DNA from 2 places in the Paenibacillus sp. FSL R5-0887 genome. Region 1 is predicted to be linked to the other one. Evidence: riboswitches for the same ligand, from Rfam matches in the RefSeq annotation. Region 1 holds a riboswitch; the other holds the start of a gene.
The links. A riboswitch is a leader RNA that binds a small molecule or an ion and turns the genes downstream of it on or off. The one in region 1 is predicted to bind S-adenosylmethionine.

Region 1 (8,411 bases):
TACTTCTTTCATCTTCATAATCTCCGCAGGAGAGAAGGAGTGCATTGTAATCTCAGGGAAACGTTGCTTAATTCCGCGCAGTATATCTGTATAGTAGCTAAATGGAAGGTTAGGATTAGTTCCACCTTGCATAAGAATTTCTGTACCATTAACAGCAATCGTTTCAGCAATTTTTTGATAAATCGTTTCATCTGGCAGCACATAGCCTTCATCCGAGCCTGGTCTGCGGTAAAAAGCACAAAAACGGCAGTACACATCACATACATTCGTATAGTTAATATTACGGCCAATTACAAATGTGGCTAACGGGTCCGGATGCCAGCGTTCCATAATAGTGTTTGCAGCAGCACCCATTTTCTCAATTTCGTTGCTCTCGAATAGTCGGATGGTATCTTCCAATTGGAGACGGTCACCCCGCAGGGCTTTATCCAAAATAAGATCTATCGCACTCATCGTTCGCATCCTCCTTTTAAACCCTTAGGGATATGGTAGATTCACAAAATCACAAGAAAAATAACGTTGTCGTCCTTTAGAGATAACAACCGTTTCTCGTAGTAACATAAGGATAAAGTACAGTATGTAACTTATACCTTATATTTTAATAAATGAACAGTTCATTTCCTCATCGTATCACAATCTGAACAGCTTGAAAAACTTTTTACTTTCTCAACAAGATACCATCTAGCAGAAAGAGTCCTTACATTGCTGCCTGCACCCGGTGAATCAAAATTCCTGGAGGCTGCCGGACACAGATGACGTTATTAGTTAGTATTTAGCCTTTGGAGCATAGTTATGGACTCCAGCGACGCTATTCCTTGACAAGAGACTCATGAAGGCAGGTTTTTAGCGCAATAGCTGCTGTGGAGTCCGTTAACATTCCAAATGTGTAATAATGCTGTGTCTAAGGTCAGCTGTGTCCAATAGCAAAAAGTCCAAAAAGAAGAGCTATCCCAGCAGCCAATTCCCGGCTTATGAGACAGCTCTATTTCATCCTTCGTCCAACACCAGCTCTAAATCAACGTTGAGATAGATCCTCGATATTTTCCAGCAATTCGGTGCCGATCTGGGTTGCCGTTACTTTTACTTCGTTTCGATTTCCGCCCGCGCAGCCTCCAAAGCATGACCAAGATCAGCAATTAGATCCTCCGCATGTTCAATGCCAACCGAGAAGCGCAGCAATCGATCATCTACACCCACCGCATTCCGAATTTCCACAGGAATATCGGCATGCGTCTGTACTGCAGGATAGGTCATTAGCGATTCAACCCCGCCGAGGCTCTCCGCGAAGGCAATAAGCCGGATATGACGAAGCAGAGGTTCTACGTATCTGGCATCTTTTAATTTGAAAGAAAAAATTCCGGTATTGCCCGAGGACTGGCGATTCTGGATTTCATATCCCGGATGATCCGGCAGGCCTGGATGGAACACTTCCGCAATCGCCGGATGCTCTTGTAGATAGCGGGCAATTGCTAGCGCATTACTCTCGTGCCGTTCCATACGCAGGGCCAGTGTCTTCATGCCTCTCATCAGCTGATAACTGTCTGTTGGCCCAAGCACAGCGCCAATAGAGTTATGTAGAATCGCTATTTCAGCGGATAATTCAGCCCCTTTAGATACAATAAGACCAGCAAGAACATCATTGTGTCCGCCCAAATATTTGGTAGCACTATGGACTACAATGTCTGCACCTAATTCCAGAGGACGCTGTAAAAATGGAGTCAGCAGTGTATTGTCTACAATTGTGAGCAGCCCATGATGACGGGCCCAAGTAGCAACGGCTGCAATATCCGTAACCATCATCAAAGGATTCGTTGGCGTTTCAATAAATATCGCCTTCGTATTTGGAAGGCGTGAAGCCTCAAGCGCATCCAAATCATTCGTATCTACATAGGAAGCAGTGATTCCAAACTTGGACATAATTCGTTCCAACAAACGATAGGTCCCGCCGTAAAGATCCAGCGAAACGATCAAGTGATCGCCTTGCCCAAACAGGGTAAATATGGTTTGAATAGCTGCCATCCCAGAACTACAGGCAAAACCTGCATCACCAGACTCCAATTCCGCAGCCGCATTCTCTAGTACGGAACGGGTTGGACTTTTGGTACGGCTATAATCGAAACCTGTGCTCTGCCCAAGCTTCGGGTGACGGAATGCCGTAGCATTATAGATAGGAAAATTAATGGCTCCGGTAGCCGGATCTTCTTGTGAACCTATTTGTGCCAGTCTGCTTTCAATCCTAAGTTTGTCGTCCATGATAAATGCCTCCTAAATTGTAATGTAGCGCTGATCTTAATAAACAATCGGGTCGATATCGTAAGGTGTCTCTTGATATACATAGTAATTGAGCCAATTAGAGAATAATAAGTTGGCATGTGCACGCCACACTGCAGGAGGTGTTCGTTCTGGATCATCTTTAGGGAAATAGTGTTTCGGCAAGGCCATCTCCATGCCCCTCTCCAAATCACGATCATATTCCCATTTCAAGGATAATGGATCGTATTCGGAATGTCCGGTCACAAATATTTGTTTGCCGTCGGTCGTAGCTACTAGATACATACCAGCTTCTTCGGATTCCGCCAGAATCTGCAGATCTGGATTGCTCTCAATATCTTCGCGGGAGACATCGGTATGACGGGAATGCGGTACATGGAATACCTCGTCAAAGCCGCGCAGCAATTTAATGTTATTTTGATTAATCGTATGGGAGAATACTCCAAAACATTTTTCAGGCAAAGCCACTTTACGAACACCAAAATGATGATACAACCCTGCCTGTGCCGCCCAACAGATATGCATGGTCGAGGTCACGTTATCCTTGCTCCATTCAAAAATCTCTTTTAGCTCTTCCCAATAGGATACTTCCTCAAACTCCATTTGCTCTACGGGTGCTCCTGTAACAATAAGACCATCCAAACGGCGGTGGCTGATCTCGTCAAAAGTTTTGTAAAAGCTTCTCAAATGCTCAGCAGAAGTATTCTTAGAAGTATGTGAGCGTGGATGCAGCAAGGTAACGTCAACCTGTAGCGGTGAATTTCCTATTAAACGCAGCAATTGAGTCTCCGTCGTTTCTTTAGTCGGCATGAGATTCAGAATAGCAATCCTTAGTGGACGGATATCCTGATGGAAAGCCAAACTATCATCCATCACAAAAATATTTTCACCGGATAGTATTTCTTTTGCTGGTAAACTGTCGGGAATTTTAATTGGCATTGTCTTTCCACTCCTTAACTGTATTTAGGTTATGATGTCACATCGCGGCTTTCTGAACAATAAAAAGACCTTTCTCGGAAAACGAGAAAGGTCATATCTACAGTCATATGCGCCTCTCTCATCTGCCAGAAACTTTTGGACGAGGTTTAGTCGTCAGCAAAGTTCCGCAAGAATTAGCACCGTGCGTTCACACGCCGGTTGCCGGGTTTCATAGGGCTAGTCCCTCCACCTGCTCTTGATAAGATTTAGCTGTATTCAATTAAATTTCTTTAAAATTTACTTTAAATCATGAACCTCCTTTTCGTCAAGTCCATACAATGCTGAAGTAGCCTCAAAGTAACAATAAATTTGCTTGAAAGAGGCATACTCCGTTGTTATACTAGACAAGTATTTCATACCTGAACGAAAAGAAGAGGTGAGAAGAAGAATGGAAGGCGACCCGAGCTCGCAATTAAGTGTACAGAATGAGCAACCACACAGGATAATCATCAGCTTGCCGGCGGCGGGAGCAGTTCTTCTTCATGCCCTCGAATCGTCATTCGGCCTCTTGTATTGATTGTAACGCCGGCCAAGCTGATTTTTTCTCTGTGCTTAATTAGCAGTCCCTGGTGAAGACCCGGGGATAGAAGGAGTGGAATCAGATGAAAATCCGGCTGGTGAATGCAGGGGTTTTTACACCTATTGATGAAATTGATGAAACATTGACACCCCCAACAGAAGGGTTCTATTGGATTGATGCAGATGTGGAGGATTTGGAGCTGCTTCAGCCCCTGTTCAACCTGCATGATCTCGCTGTTGAGGATTGCCTTAGTGAAGAGGATCAACGTCCAAAGATCGAAATATACGAAAGTCATTACTTTATTGTTGTAAACAGCATCCGCTTTGATGATGAGGAAATCTTCCTGCGGGCGCTCAATATATTCTTGGGCAGACATTATATTATTACTGTAACGAAACAAAAGATTCACGAGCTACGCGTCCTGAAGCCCATGTTATGGGAACAAGAGGTTAGCGAACCCGACCAATTCCTTTACCTGCTTATCGACCTTGTCGTAGATAATTATTTCTCCGTAGGTGACCGAATTGAAGCCCGGATTGAGAAGCTTGAAGAGGATATCCTAATGCATACCAAGAAATCTCATTTGAGTGAGATTATCGGTCTGCGAAGTGAGATCTTATGGTTAAAGAAGATGCTGGGACCACAGAAAGAGGTTATCAATACCCTGAATAAAAAAGACCTCCGTCTGATTGATGATCAGCTGCAGAAATACTTTAGCGACATTTATGAAAATGCAGTTAAAATATCCGAAACCTTTGAGACGTACCGCGATCTCATGGGCAACTTACGTGAGGCCTACCAATCCAGTATCGCCAACCGCGCCAATGAAATTATGAGAGTATTTACCGCGATTACAACGATATTCATGCCTTTGACCGTAATTACCGGAATCTATGGGATGAACTTTGATCATATGCCGGAATTGCATACGAAATACGGTTATTTTGCCGTTATAGGTCTAATGTTGACGTTAGGCTGTGGGATGCTGTATGTATTCCGCAAGAAAGAATGGCTATGAAAATAAACGGACGAATAGGCAAGACGAAGGCCCTTTAACCCTATGGTGTAAGGAAGCCTTCGTCTTTTTGATATGATAAAAAGCTACTAGAAACTGGTCACCATGCCCACTTTAGGAGCTTGCTCCCGCCGGAAACGAATGCGGATCAGCCGCAGACGTTCATAATAGCTATCCAGCCCTTCTGCTGCTGAAAAATCCTCCCCATACACCTTATGCAGCACTGGCTTTAGAAAAAGATCTCCAACCTCTGCATAGGCATTCCATATCGACTCCTGCTCATTCTGCGGCACATTTTTCAGTTCTACCTCGATCAGTTTCTCCACGCAATAACCTTCTCTTTCCAGCTCCTCTACCGCTTCAATCAGTTCGCGACGGTTCACTCCACTGTTCACCTTAAGCTGTTCTAACCCTAACCCATTCTCGATCCCTTGCAGCAGAATTCGCCGTAATCGCAGTCTTTCTAGCTGTTTCTTATATTTGACCTCTTTCTGTTTATAGAGCCAGGATACAAAAGAATCCTCCTCAATTTCTTGGTGTACCCAATTCAAAGGAAAGGAATGTTCCCTTGCAGCCGTAGAGGTTATAGCCAACCAATCCGTGCCATATTGGGCTGCCTTTCCTTCCCCTACACCAGGGATCTGCAGCAGCTCCTCTGGTGTATGTGGCAAGAAAGTGCTTATCAAACGTAACAAACGATTGCTGGCAAGAATGTAAGGGGCTTTCCGTTCACTAGAAGCTCGGCTGCGGCGCCAAGCACATAACTCCTCATATATAGCTTCGTTCCCATTATATTCACTGTAATATTGCAGCCTTAGCTGCTCCTGATTACGCCCGGTAAGGCCGTCTTCTTCATGAAATACGCCATCAATCAACGGCCGATAGCCATCCCCCATCTTCACCGCCAGCTCATGCCTGTAAACACAAAGCATTTCATTCCATGAACCACCCGCGTACCACAAATGCTCCTGTGTTTCCTCACCGCCTGAAAAATCACGCCAGCCCAGGCTCCACACTCCTTCTTCCTCTCCAATCCATAGCTGAGCGAACACCTCTTGATCCACCCCAGATATTCTGGATAAGCGATTCATAAATACAATTTGCATATTCATCCCTGCCTTTCTAGTCTTCAGCAAGCACTATACCTACCGGTCTGAGCTACTTATTCGCTGATGTGAATCCCACACTGTCAGACTCGGAAAACGCAAAAAAGCACCACTCTCACGATAAACGTGAAAGAGGTGCTCCCTCATTAAATGCTATACTGTTAGATCCACAATACCATATATTTCCTAACAGTCAATATCTTTTTATACTAGTTCCTTGCCAAAGCTAAAGTTGCCAGTCCAATCGCACCTGCAAGTCCTGCATTATCTCCAAGCTGCGGTGGCACAACATAATTATCGATGTCGGTATTGAGCGCTGGATGCTGAACATAACCCTTCAGCAGCTCCTGCAGCTTGGTACGAATTAGCGGGAACAAGTGGCTTTGCTTCATGACACCACCGCCCATTACGATTTTTTCGGGAGACAGAATCAACACGTAATTCATAAGTGCATGTGCAAGATAATGAGCTTCCATATCCCAAGCTGGATGGTCAACAGGCAGCTCGCCTGCTGGTTGTCCCCAGCGTTTGCCAATCCCCGGACCTGCGGCTAACCCTTCAAGGCAATCGCCATGATAAGGGCAGTAGCCCTCAAACGTGTCCTCTGGATGTCTGCGAACAAGAATATGCCCCATCTCAGGATGAGACAATCCATGCACCATCTGACCTCCAACTACTGCTCCCGCTCCAATGCCTGTCCCAACCGTAATATAAAGGCAGCTGTCCAGACCTTTAGCCGCTCCCCATTTACTTTCCGCAAGCGCTGCACCATTCACATCCGTATCAAAACCGATCGGCACGTTAAATTGCTTAGCCATTGTACCTACCAAATTATATTGTCCCCAGTGAGGTTTTGGTGTCGTTGTTATGTAACCATAAGTAGGGCTGTCCAGCACGGGATCAATCGGTCCAAACGATCCAATACCAAAAGCTTCTACATTCTTCCCATTAAAATAGTCGATTACGAGTCCCATCGTTTCTTCCGGTGTTGTTGTCGGAAAGCTAACTCGGTCCAGAATGGTACCGTCCTCATAACCAATTCCGCATACAAACTTCGTTCCGCCTGCTTCAATCGCTCCCAATAACTTCATAGCAACTATCTCCCTTCTCCATTAAGCAATAATCCGCCATCCAGTTTGAAAATAAAAATTAATATAAAATAAAACAATCAACAGCCCTTATTATACGTTGGATGAAGCGCTATCACAATAATAAAACTCCCTTCATGCTTTTTTGCATGAAGGGAGACTCTCCTTAACCCAGATCACCTAACTCAATCTGTACAATTCCCCGTTCGTCCTGCACCTCAGCGATCAAATGCATCAGGCTGCCAAATTCCAGTTCTTGAAATTTACGCGCGGCTGTTTCCCGTTGTAATTGCCATAAAGCTTCCGCCAGCTCACAGACCACAGGCACATCACAACGGATTTCAGCCAGCTCTCTTGATAGATGCAGCATATCAAGGTCGGCTTCAATCTTGGACCGTACACCTTTAGGGAGCAAGTGAAGATTCTCAATTACACCTTCAACTGTACCGTATTCCGTTAACAGCTTCAGCGCGGTTTTCTCACCAATCCCTTTTACACCAGGGTAATTATCACTTGTATCGCCCATAAAGCCCTTCAGGTCAATAACCTGTCTAGGGGTTAGACCTTTATCCTCAAGCAATTCTGCAAGGTCATAAACTTTATAGTTGGAGCGTCCTTTTTTCATAATGACGACCTTAACATTCTCATCAATAAGCTGCAGCATATCATGGTCACCCGTCAGAATGTAAACCTCAGAATTATCGCTGTAACAGGATGCTAGCGTACCAATGCAATCATCTGCTTCATAGCCGGCAAGACCGATGTTTGGCACACCTAGCTCAGCCACTACTTCTTTTACTAGATCAAATTGCGGAATTAATTCCAGCGGGGCTTCGATCCGGTTGGATTTATATCCATCATATTTCTCGGTACGGAACGTTCCTTTACCCATATCCCAGCAGCATACGACATGAGAAGGCTCAAACGTACTTACTGCATCAAAAAAATACTGCAAAAATCCATATACCGCATTCGTCGGTAAACCTTCTTTTGTCTTGCGAATATATCCTCCATAAGAGGTCGCATAAAAGGCCCGGAACAGCAGAGCCATTCCATCTACAAGCATTACCCGGCCCGTTGTATCTGTTCTCACTTATAAACCTCTCCCTTGATCGTTGTATTGATATTAAACATTAGTCCAAGTATCGGCATATTGGTCTTCTTTGAATCCCACCGTAACTTTAACTCCATCCGTGACAATCGGACGTTTGATCAGCATCCCGTGGCTTGAGAGCAGCTCTAACTTCTCCTGTTCCGTAAGCTGGGGCAGCTTGTCCTTCAGACCTAATGATTTATATACTTCACCGCTTGTATTAAAAAACTTCTTCAGCTCAAGGCCGCTGTTCGCGAGCAGCTCACGCAGCTCGTCCACCGTAGGTGGCTGCTCTGCGATGTGCTGAAGCTCCAGCTCATGACCTTGTCCCTGCAACCAT
Region 2 (8,411 bases), on a different contig from region 1:
AGATTAATCCTCTAGGCGTGAATAAGGCAGCAGGAATAAAGGAAGTCTGCAAGCTGCTGGGAATAGAAATGTCGCAAGTTGTAGCTGTGGGCGACAGCCTTAACGATCTGGCGGCGATCCAGCAGGCTGGGCTTGGGGTTGCCATGGGCAATGCGCAAAAGACGGTTAAACAAGAGGCTGATGTTGTGGTGGCGACCAATAATCAAGACGGGATTGCCGAGGTCATCCAAAAGTATATCTTTACCGAAGCTGCAGCCTCTGTAGGCAGCAAATAATAAAAGCAGTACTGCGAAGTGAATCCATGGAGCATTATGCTAGTAGGAGGTTAAGGAATTGACGATCCTGGGTTGGATTCTTATTATTGTTTTGTTTGCTGTAGGATTGGCAGGGGCTGTGTATCCCATACTGCCGGGTGCGTTAGCGATCTATCTTGCCTTTTTTGTATACGGCTGGTTCTTTTCTTTTGAGCCCTTTGGGGTTTGGTTCTGGATTATTCAAACACTGATCGTTGTAGTTCTTTTTGTTGCTGATTATGTTGTAGGAGCGTGGGGTGTCAAAAAATTTGGCGGTTCACGTTCATCGATTATCGGGAGCACGATCGGGCTGATCTTGGGACCTTTTGTTATTCCCGCTTTTGGTCTTATCATTGGACCATTTCTAGGGGCTTTTATTGGAGAACTGATCGTGGGATCTTCCCCGTCTAAAGCTGCTAAGGTAAGTGTTGGCTCCATACTCGGCTTATTTAGCAGCACCTTGGTCAAAATCGTGTTGCAGGTAATTATGGTCGTCCTCTTTTTTATATGGGTCGCCCGGTTTTAATTTAACAGTGAAGAAGGGGAAAGAGTTTGTCCAAGAAAGAGTCTTTTGTTAAAGGCACGCTTATCCTTGCTGCTGCAGCTTTGGTGGCAAGGGTACTCGGGCTTGTCCAGCGTGTGCCGCTGGAGCATTTATTTAATGATGTTGGTAATGCTTCATTTACACAGGCAAACACAGTTTATTTAATGTTATTACCGCTGGCTACAGCAGGGATTCCAAGTACATTAAGTAAAATGGTATCTGAGCGTTATGCACTGAATAGACCAAATGAAGCTCAGCAGGTGTATCGGGCGGCATTAATCTTTGGTGTTGTAGTTGGCGTAATTATGAGCGCATTGTTATACATAGGTGCTCCTTATTATGCAGAATATGCAAAAGTTCCTGAAAGTACTTTGGCGATCCGGGCCATAGCTCCGGCACTCCTACTCTTCCCTTCTATAGCAATGATGCGTGGGTACTTTCAAGGGCGGAATAATATGATGGCTGGTGGCATCTCTCAAATTGTGGAGCAGATCGCGAGGGTATCTACAGCTGTTCTTCTGGCATTTGTATTGTTACAAAAAGGGTACGACAACACTTGGATGGCTGCTGGAGCATCATTCGGTAGTGTATTTGGTAGTGTTGGTGCTTTTGGTGTAATGCTCTATTACGCTATGAAATTACGGCGTAGTGAGGGGCAAACTGCGTTATACGAAACGAATGAAGCGAAGCTTCCTCTATTTGGAATTTATAAGGATATATTTAAATTATCCATTCCTATCGTTCTATCTTCAGTTACGGTTCCAGTAGTGAACTTTATTGATACATCTTTAATTGTACCGTTACTGAGTGGACAAGTTGGTGTAGCTGATGCCACACGTGCTTTGGGTATTTTCGGGAGTCGGGCACAGAGTGTCGCCGGGATTCCGCCGGTTCTTTCTATAGCACTGAGCACTTCACTAATACCAATTATTTCAGCTGCATATGCCCGTCGGGATGAGAAACATCTAAAAGGGCAAGTGACGTTAGCGCTTCGTATCTCTATTTTAACAGGAGCACCGATTGTTCTATCACTCGTAGTTGCTGCATATTCAGTTAATGGCCTCTTATTCAGTAGTTTAGATGGCAGTGGTATCGTAGCCATGCTTACTTTAGGAACGATTTTTCAGATTACGATGATGACAACGAACTCTATTTTGTTAGGTATGGGCAAATCGCGAATTTCCATGTATTATGTGTTAGCGGGTATTATTGTAAAATTAGTGGCAAGCTTATTACTTAGTAAGGTATTTGGCATCTACGGAATCATCGGTGCAACAGCACTTTGTTTCGTGGTCATTACTTTGCTTAACTTACGTATGCTGAAATCGATTGTGCCTTTTGAAATTATGGGCAAACGTTGGGGCGGTTTCGTGATTGCGGTACTTGTGTCCGGCGGGATTGGTTATGGCTTGAATGAGGCTGGGATTCTGTTAACAGATCTGATGCCTGCACGTTTGGCGTTTCTGATCACTTGTCTTGTTGTAGGAGCAGCCGTTGTTGTTATTTATCTAGTACTGCTTATTGTGCTGGGTGTGCTGACTAAACAGGAAATCTCCAGTTATCCGCGGGCGCTGCAAAAATTATTGAATCCGCTGATGAAGTTACAGCCTGCACGTGTTCGTATGAGAGAATAGGTTTGACTTCTACACTGCATTTTGCTTCACTTAAAGAGTAGAAAATAGACAGATATTGAAGAAGGGACTGAGTAAATCATGGACAAAATTAGTTCTCCTGCTGAATTTCAGGTAGCCATTCAATCACCTCGATTAACAGTGGCCATCTTCAAGGCTGACTGGTGCTCGGATTGTAAATTTATCGATCCTTTTATCCCAGAGGTAGAGCAGGCTTATGCAGACCGCCTTACACTGGTTGAGGTAGATGTTGATGCCGTGGGCGATGTTAGCCAAGAACAAAATATTATGGGTATTCCAAGCTTCGTCGCATATTCGGATGGACGGGAATTGGTTAGATTCGTTAATAAATTGCGCAAATCCCGTGAAGAGATTGAGAATTTCCTTGATAAAGCGGTCCAAGTGCATCAAAGCCTTCAAAAGTAATTCCTAAGGAACCACCGCTTTCGCCTGTTTGTGCAAAAGCGGTGTTTTTTTGAAATATAAGTCTGGCTGCTTCTTCATTACTAAAAACTGCGGGTGATATTTTTGACGACAAATCAGTTGAAATGGCTTAGTTATCTTACTTGCCTTATCATGTTCCTCGCTGTACTCGGAGGAGCGGTAGTGACGAAGACTGGATCGGGCTTGGAATGCGGAAATGAATGGCCGCTCTGTCATGGAAAATTAATTCCGGCTTATACTATAGGCTCGATGATTGAATACACCCATCGCTTGTTTAGCGGTTTGGCAGGGTTATTCTCACTTGCCTCGATGTTTGCTTTTTGGCGTTATGCTCGTACGCGGCGCGATTTGCTGGGATATGCATTTATGACCTTAGTATTCGTCATCGTTCAAGGTGGTATGGGAGCGCTTGCAGTAATTAAATCCCAATCCGCTGCTGTAATGGCGTTGCATATGGGTTTTTCTTTGATCGCCTTTTCAAGCGCTATGATGTTGGCTCTTGGAACCAAGAGATGGCATGAAGCACGTGAATATGATCATAAGCTGGAGGCTCAAAAGAAGCCCGTAAGTAAGGCTTTTCGCAATTTAACCTGTTTTACTGCCATCTATTCTTATATTGTCGTGTATATTGGAGCCTTTGTAAGTCATACGGATTCACAAGGCGGGTGTTCGGGTTGGCCGCTTTGTAATGGAGAATGGGTTCCGGAGCTTTCCGGAGGTGTAGGTGTTGTTTTTACGCATCGGATTGCGGCTTTAATCTTATTCATGCTTACTGCGCTGCTTGGGCATTTAGCATTTTGGAAACATAAGGATTATCCAGAGCTTAGAGCGCTAGGTATAGCTGCAGTGCTGTTATGCTTGATGCAGGTATTTAGTGGGGCGGCTGTGGTTTACACTCTAGATAATGAAAGGCTGTACATATTTGCCGCTTTGGCTCATATTTTACTGATTGCCAGTTTGTTTGGTGTCTTATGTTATATGAGTGTAAGAGTCTGGCAGCTAAATCGCGCGAGTAGTGTCGTGTCTGGAAAAAATGTAACGAGCCCAATGATTCCACCGCCTTGGTAGAACATTCCCTCCGTGGATAGAGGTGCTTCACCCGCGGAATAATAAAGTGGAAATCGGTATATCGTGGAGCTGATTGGCCGATGCTTACGTCGCGAGTTTTGTACGAAGCAGTCCATGGAAGCAGACGCTGAACAAAACTTTAGGAGGACTGGGATATGCTGCGGGTATTACTTGGAGAGCCGCCTCGAAAGAACAGCGGTGTGTTGGCTGATGCGATGGAGAATATGGCCACTTTTGCAGCATTGCTGCGCAAGGAAATGAGTGCCCATGAGGATAATGACCATGAATACCGCAAGCTGGAGATTTGGACACGTGGGCTGATTTCCTCTCTGGATGAACTGGAGCAAAGTTGGTTCGCGGCCGCTTTTTACCGGAAATTAGTGATTGCGGGTTATATGGATGATATGACACCGGTGGAACAGGGCGATTATGCACGTTATGTTTATTTTTATAAAGATGGCTTTATCCGGGTTTTCTCTCTTCTGGACAAGCTTGGGACGGTACTGAATCATTTTTATGATCTCAAAACATCCAAATTAAAAACGCACTTTTCTTACTTTACAGTGCTGCGTCAGCTTCAATTATTGAATGTGCATCCTGCATTAGCGGATCAACTGGAAGAGATTAAGAACTCCTACCGCGATCCATTGGAGAATTTACGCAAGCGCAGAAATGCTGAAATTCATTATATGAATTCCGAAATGCAGGATGATTTGTGGCAGCGGCACCAAGGTCTGCATGACAAAATTCAGCTCGAGGATCTGGATAGCCATCTTGAGGATTTAAAACAATCGCTCGAAATGAACTGTAAGACATTAATCGCGGCATTCAGCTACAGCAATGAACAGCTGCGTAAGGAAATAAGCAAGGTAAAGAGCATAAAATCGTAATTGTTCAATATATTTCCTTTTGACAAAAATAGATAAACTCACTATACTTATGCTTGCATTAAAGTATGTACGATTTCAGAAAAAATATAATTTCATAACTTTATCTTATCGAGAGCGGCGGAGGGATAGGCCCGATGAAGCCCGGCAACCGATTTGTATCCAGCGCGGGAAGCGTTGTACAAATGTCATGGTGCTAATTCCTACAATGGCGCAGGTTGCGGTCGTTGGCAGATGAGAAGGCATTGTCTTAATAAACCCACAGAGCCTCTTGCGATCTGCATCGATCGTTGGAGGTTTTTTTGTATAGAATAAGTGAAGTATAAAGGGGGGCGACGAGAGTTGATTAATCTAAAAGGGATAACAAAGGTTTATGGAAAAGGGAGTAATGCGGCAACAGCACTTTCTGGATTGAATCTGTCCATCGAGAAAGGTGAAATATTCGGAGTCATCGGCCACTCTGGAGCCGGGAAAAGTACATTGATCCGTTGCATTAATCTGTTGGAACGTCCGACAGAAGGAGAGGTCTGGGTAGACGGTGTTGAGCTAACCAGTCTTAACCAAGGTCAGCTGCAGGAACAGCGGCGCAAGATTGGGATGATTTTTCAACATTTCAATTTGCTGTCTTCAGCGACCGTGTACGATAATATTGCCTTTCCACTGCGCCTTGCAGGTACGTCGAGAACAGCTATTGATACAAAAGTCAAAGACCTGCTCGCTCTAGTTGGGCTTGAAGAACATAAAGATAAGTTTCCTTCTCAGTTATCTGGAGGACAAAAGCAGCGGGTCGGCATCGCCCGGGCACTAGCCAGTGACCCTGATGTGCTGCTGTGTGACGAGGCCACTTCTGCGCTTGATCCCCAGACAACGGACTCCATTCTTAAGCTGCTGCTCGATATTAATAAAAGATTCCATTTGACCATTGTGCTGATCACACATGAAATGCATGTAATCCAGAGCATCTGCGACCGTGTCGCGGTCATTCATGGTGGTGGGATTGTTGAGCAAGGCAAAGTTACAGAGGTATTTCTCAAGCCGCAGCATGAGGTTACACGCGATTTCATCCGCAGTGAGACACAGAATGAAGGACCTCTTCGAGTGGCGCTTGATGCTGCTGCCGGGGATAACTCTAAAGCTGTCAAAATTACTTTTTTCGGAGAAAAAACATACGGCTCGGCACTATCCGATGTCGTGCGTGATACGGGTGTAAGCTTTGCAATCTTACATGGTACCATCTCAACGATTAAAGATGTGCCTTATGGACAGATGATTGTGCGGTTCGAAGGGCCAGCTGAGGCGATTGCTGTAACGATCTCCAGGCTAATTGCTCAAGGCCTTGATGTGGAGGTGATTTCGTAATGAATTTTGCAGATCTAAATTGGCAAGAAATGATGGATGCTACGGTTGCTACTATAAAAATGATATTTTTTTCCGGATTGTTCACAATTATTCTTGGTTTACCACTCGGAATTTTATTGTATTTATGGGGGAAATCGAATAGTATAGTAATCAGAGTAACTTACTCGGTCTTATCATTACTTGTAAATATTCTACGTTCCGTACCCTTTATCATTTTGATGGTGGCTCTAATTCCTTTCAGCAAAGCCGTTGTTGGAACCTCCATTGGTGTACTCGGTACGATTCCACCTCTGGTGATTGGTGCAGCTCCGTTTTTTGCCCGCTTGGTAGAGACGTCGTTAAGAGAGGTAGACCGCGGAGTCATCGAAGCCGCACAAGGTATGGGAGCATCGACGAACCAAATCGTTATGCGTGTTCTTTTGCCAGAAGCTCGTCCAGGTCTGCTCGCTGGAGTTACGATCACACTGGTTACACTGGTCTCCTATACAGCAATGGCTGGTATGGTTGGGGGCGGCGGATTAGGTGACTTGGCGATTCGTTACGGCTACCACCGCTATGAGACGGAGATTATGATTGTTTCTATAGTATTTATTGTCGTACTGGTGCAATTGCTACAAATGGCCGGTGACCGACTCGTAAAACATTACACACGGAAATAAGGTACATCCATATATATCCTTATTCAATACAAAATATAGATTAGAGGGGGATTTACAATGAAAAAAGTACTACTTACATTTTTTAGCCTGACACTGGTTGCGGTGCTTGCGGCTTGCGGTAACAACAATGCATCTAATAATGCTGGGAGCTCGGCTGCTACAACAGCACCAAACGCAGAAGCAACAAGTGAACCTACTAAAGATCCAGTGAAATTGGTTATTGGTGCCTCACCTGTTCCTCATGCTGAAATTTTGAAGGCTATTGCTCCATTGCTTGAAAAAGATGGAATTACACTTGAAATCAAAGAATTCACTGACTATATTCAACCTAACGTGCAGCTTGATGAGAAGGAGTTAGACGCTAACTTTTTCCAACACCAACCGTATCTGGATGACCAAAACAAAAATAATAAAACCGACCTGGTCTCTGTTGCATCCGTTCACGTTGAACCTTTTGGAGCTTATTCCAAAAAAATCAAATCGATCGATGAGTTGGCTGATGGTGCAAAAGTTGCCATTCCGAACGATGCTACTAATGGTGGCCGTGCACTAATCCTACTTGCAAAAAATGGTCTGATTACCTTGAAAGATGATACAAACATTGCTGCAACAAAAGCAGATATCACTGAAAACAAGAAAAATCTCGACATCATTGAGTTGGAAGCTGCTATGCTCCCACGTCAACTGGATGAGGTAGACCTTGCTTTGATCAACACGAACTTTGCACTAGACGCTGGTCTTGTGCCAACTAAAGATGCATTGTTCATCGAGGGTGTAGATTCCCCTTATGCTAACATTTTGGTAACCCGTCAAGACAATAAAGATTCCGAAGCCATCAAAAAGCTGGTTGCTGCCCTGAATTCTCCAGAAGCTAAAGCTTTCATTGAAGAAAAGTACGAAGGTGCGATCATTCCAGCGTTTTAAGGAATGAAGCTAAATACGTCTATAGTCATAACAAGAACCCGCAGCCAAGTTGGCTTGCGGGTTTTTATGTTCTAAGGTTGTGAGAGAATGTTAAATCCTCTATAATAAGAAAATCCCGATCTCCTATACAGGAGAATCGGGAGGGTTATTGAACGGGATTTAGAATACTTGAACTACTTCTTCAACGCCTTCTACTTCTTCAAGGAGGGCGCGTTCAATCCCGGCTTTCAAGGTGATCGTGGAGCTTGGGCAGCTGCCGCAGGCACCCATAAGTTTCAACTTAACGATGCCGTCTTCCACATCGACCAGTTCTACGTCACCGCCATCGCGCTGCAGGAACGGACGAAGCTTATCCAGCACTTCTAGTACTTCATCATACATTTCGGTGCTTTGTGCATTCTCACTCATTTCTCAATCACTCCTTTCGTAAGTTCATTATAGTACAAAAAGTTAAAAAATAAAATGGTTAGGCGGAATAGGGAGATCATCATGAGACCAATTATTGAATTTTGTTCCAGCAACATGGGTCACGGAACAGACAAGCTAATGCATAAGCTGGAGGAAAATCCAGATTATGATGTCATTGAATACGGTTGTCTGAA

Region 2: another riboswitch for S-adenosylmethionine. It lies ahead of MKY14_RS16855 (methionine ABC transporter ATP-binding protein); the one in region 1 lies ahead of metA (homoserine O-acetyltransferase MetA).

The regions. Positions count from the first base shown of each region.
Region 1 covers NZ_JBBOCE010000002.1:148,403-156,813, forward strand. Annotated here, with positions in the region: gene mqnC (cyclic dehypoxanthinyl futalosine synthase) at 1-453, opposite strand, end outside; gene MKY14_RS18735 (PLP-dependent transferase) at 1,081-2,253, opposite strand; gene metA (homoserine O-acetyltransferase MetA) at 2,290-3,210, opposite strand; SAM riboswitch class I at 3,326-3,455, opposite strand; gene corA (magnesium/cobalt transporter CorA) at 3,852-4,787, shown strand; gene MKY14_RS18750 (HRDC domain-containing protein) at 4,874-5,890, opposite strand; gene MKY14_RS18755 (ROK family protein) at 6,100-6,981, opposite strand; gene MKY14_RS18760 (5'-3' exonuclease) at 7,145-8,044, opposite strand; gene MKY14_RS18765 (arsenate reductase family protein) at 8,105-8,411, opposite strand, start outside.
Region 2 covers NZ_JBBOCE010000001.1:3,771,013-3,779,423, reverse strand. Annotated here, with positions in the region: gene MKY14_RS16885 (Cof-type HAD-IIB family hydrolase) at 1-275, shown strand, start outside; gene MKY14_RS16880 (DUF456 domain-containing protein) at 334-819, shown strand; gene MKY14_RS16875 (putative polysaccharide biosynthesis protein) at 846-2,471, shown strand; gene MKY14_RS16870 (thioredoxin family protein) at 2,550-2,894, shown strand; gene MKY14_RS16865 (COX15/CtaA family protein) at 2,988-3,980, shown strand; gene MKY14_RS16860 (Cthe_2314 family HEPN domain-containing protein) at 4,136-4,870, shown strand; SAM riboswitch class I at 4,973-5,108, shown strand; gene MKY14_RS16855 (methionine ABC transporter ATP-binding protein) at 5,210-6,226, shown strand; gene MKY14_RS16850 (methionine ABC transporter permease) at 6,256-6,885, shown strand; gene MKY14_RS16845 (MetQ/NlpA family ABC transporter substrate-binding protein) at 6,943-7,809, shown strand; gene MKY14_RS16840 (NifU family protein) at 7,969-8,217, opposite strand; gene MKY14_RS16835 (YuzB family protein) at 8,299-8,411, shown strand, end outside.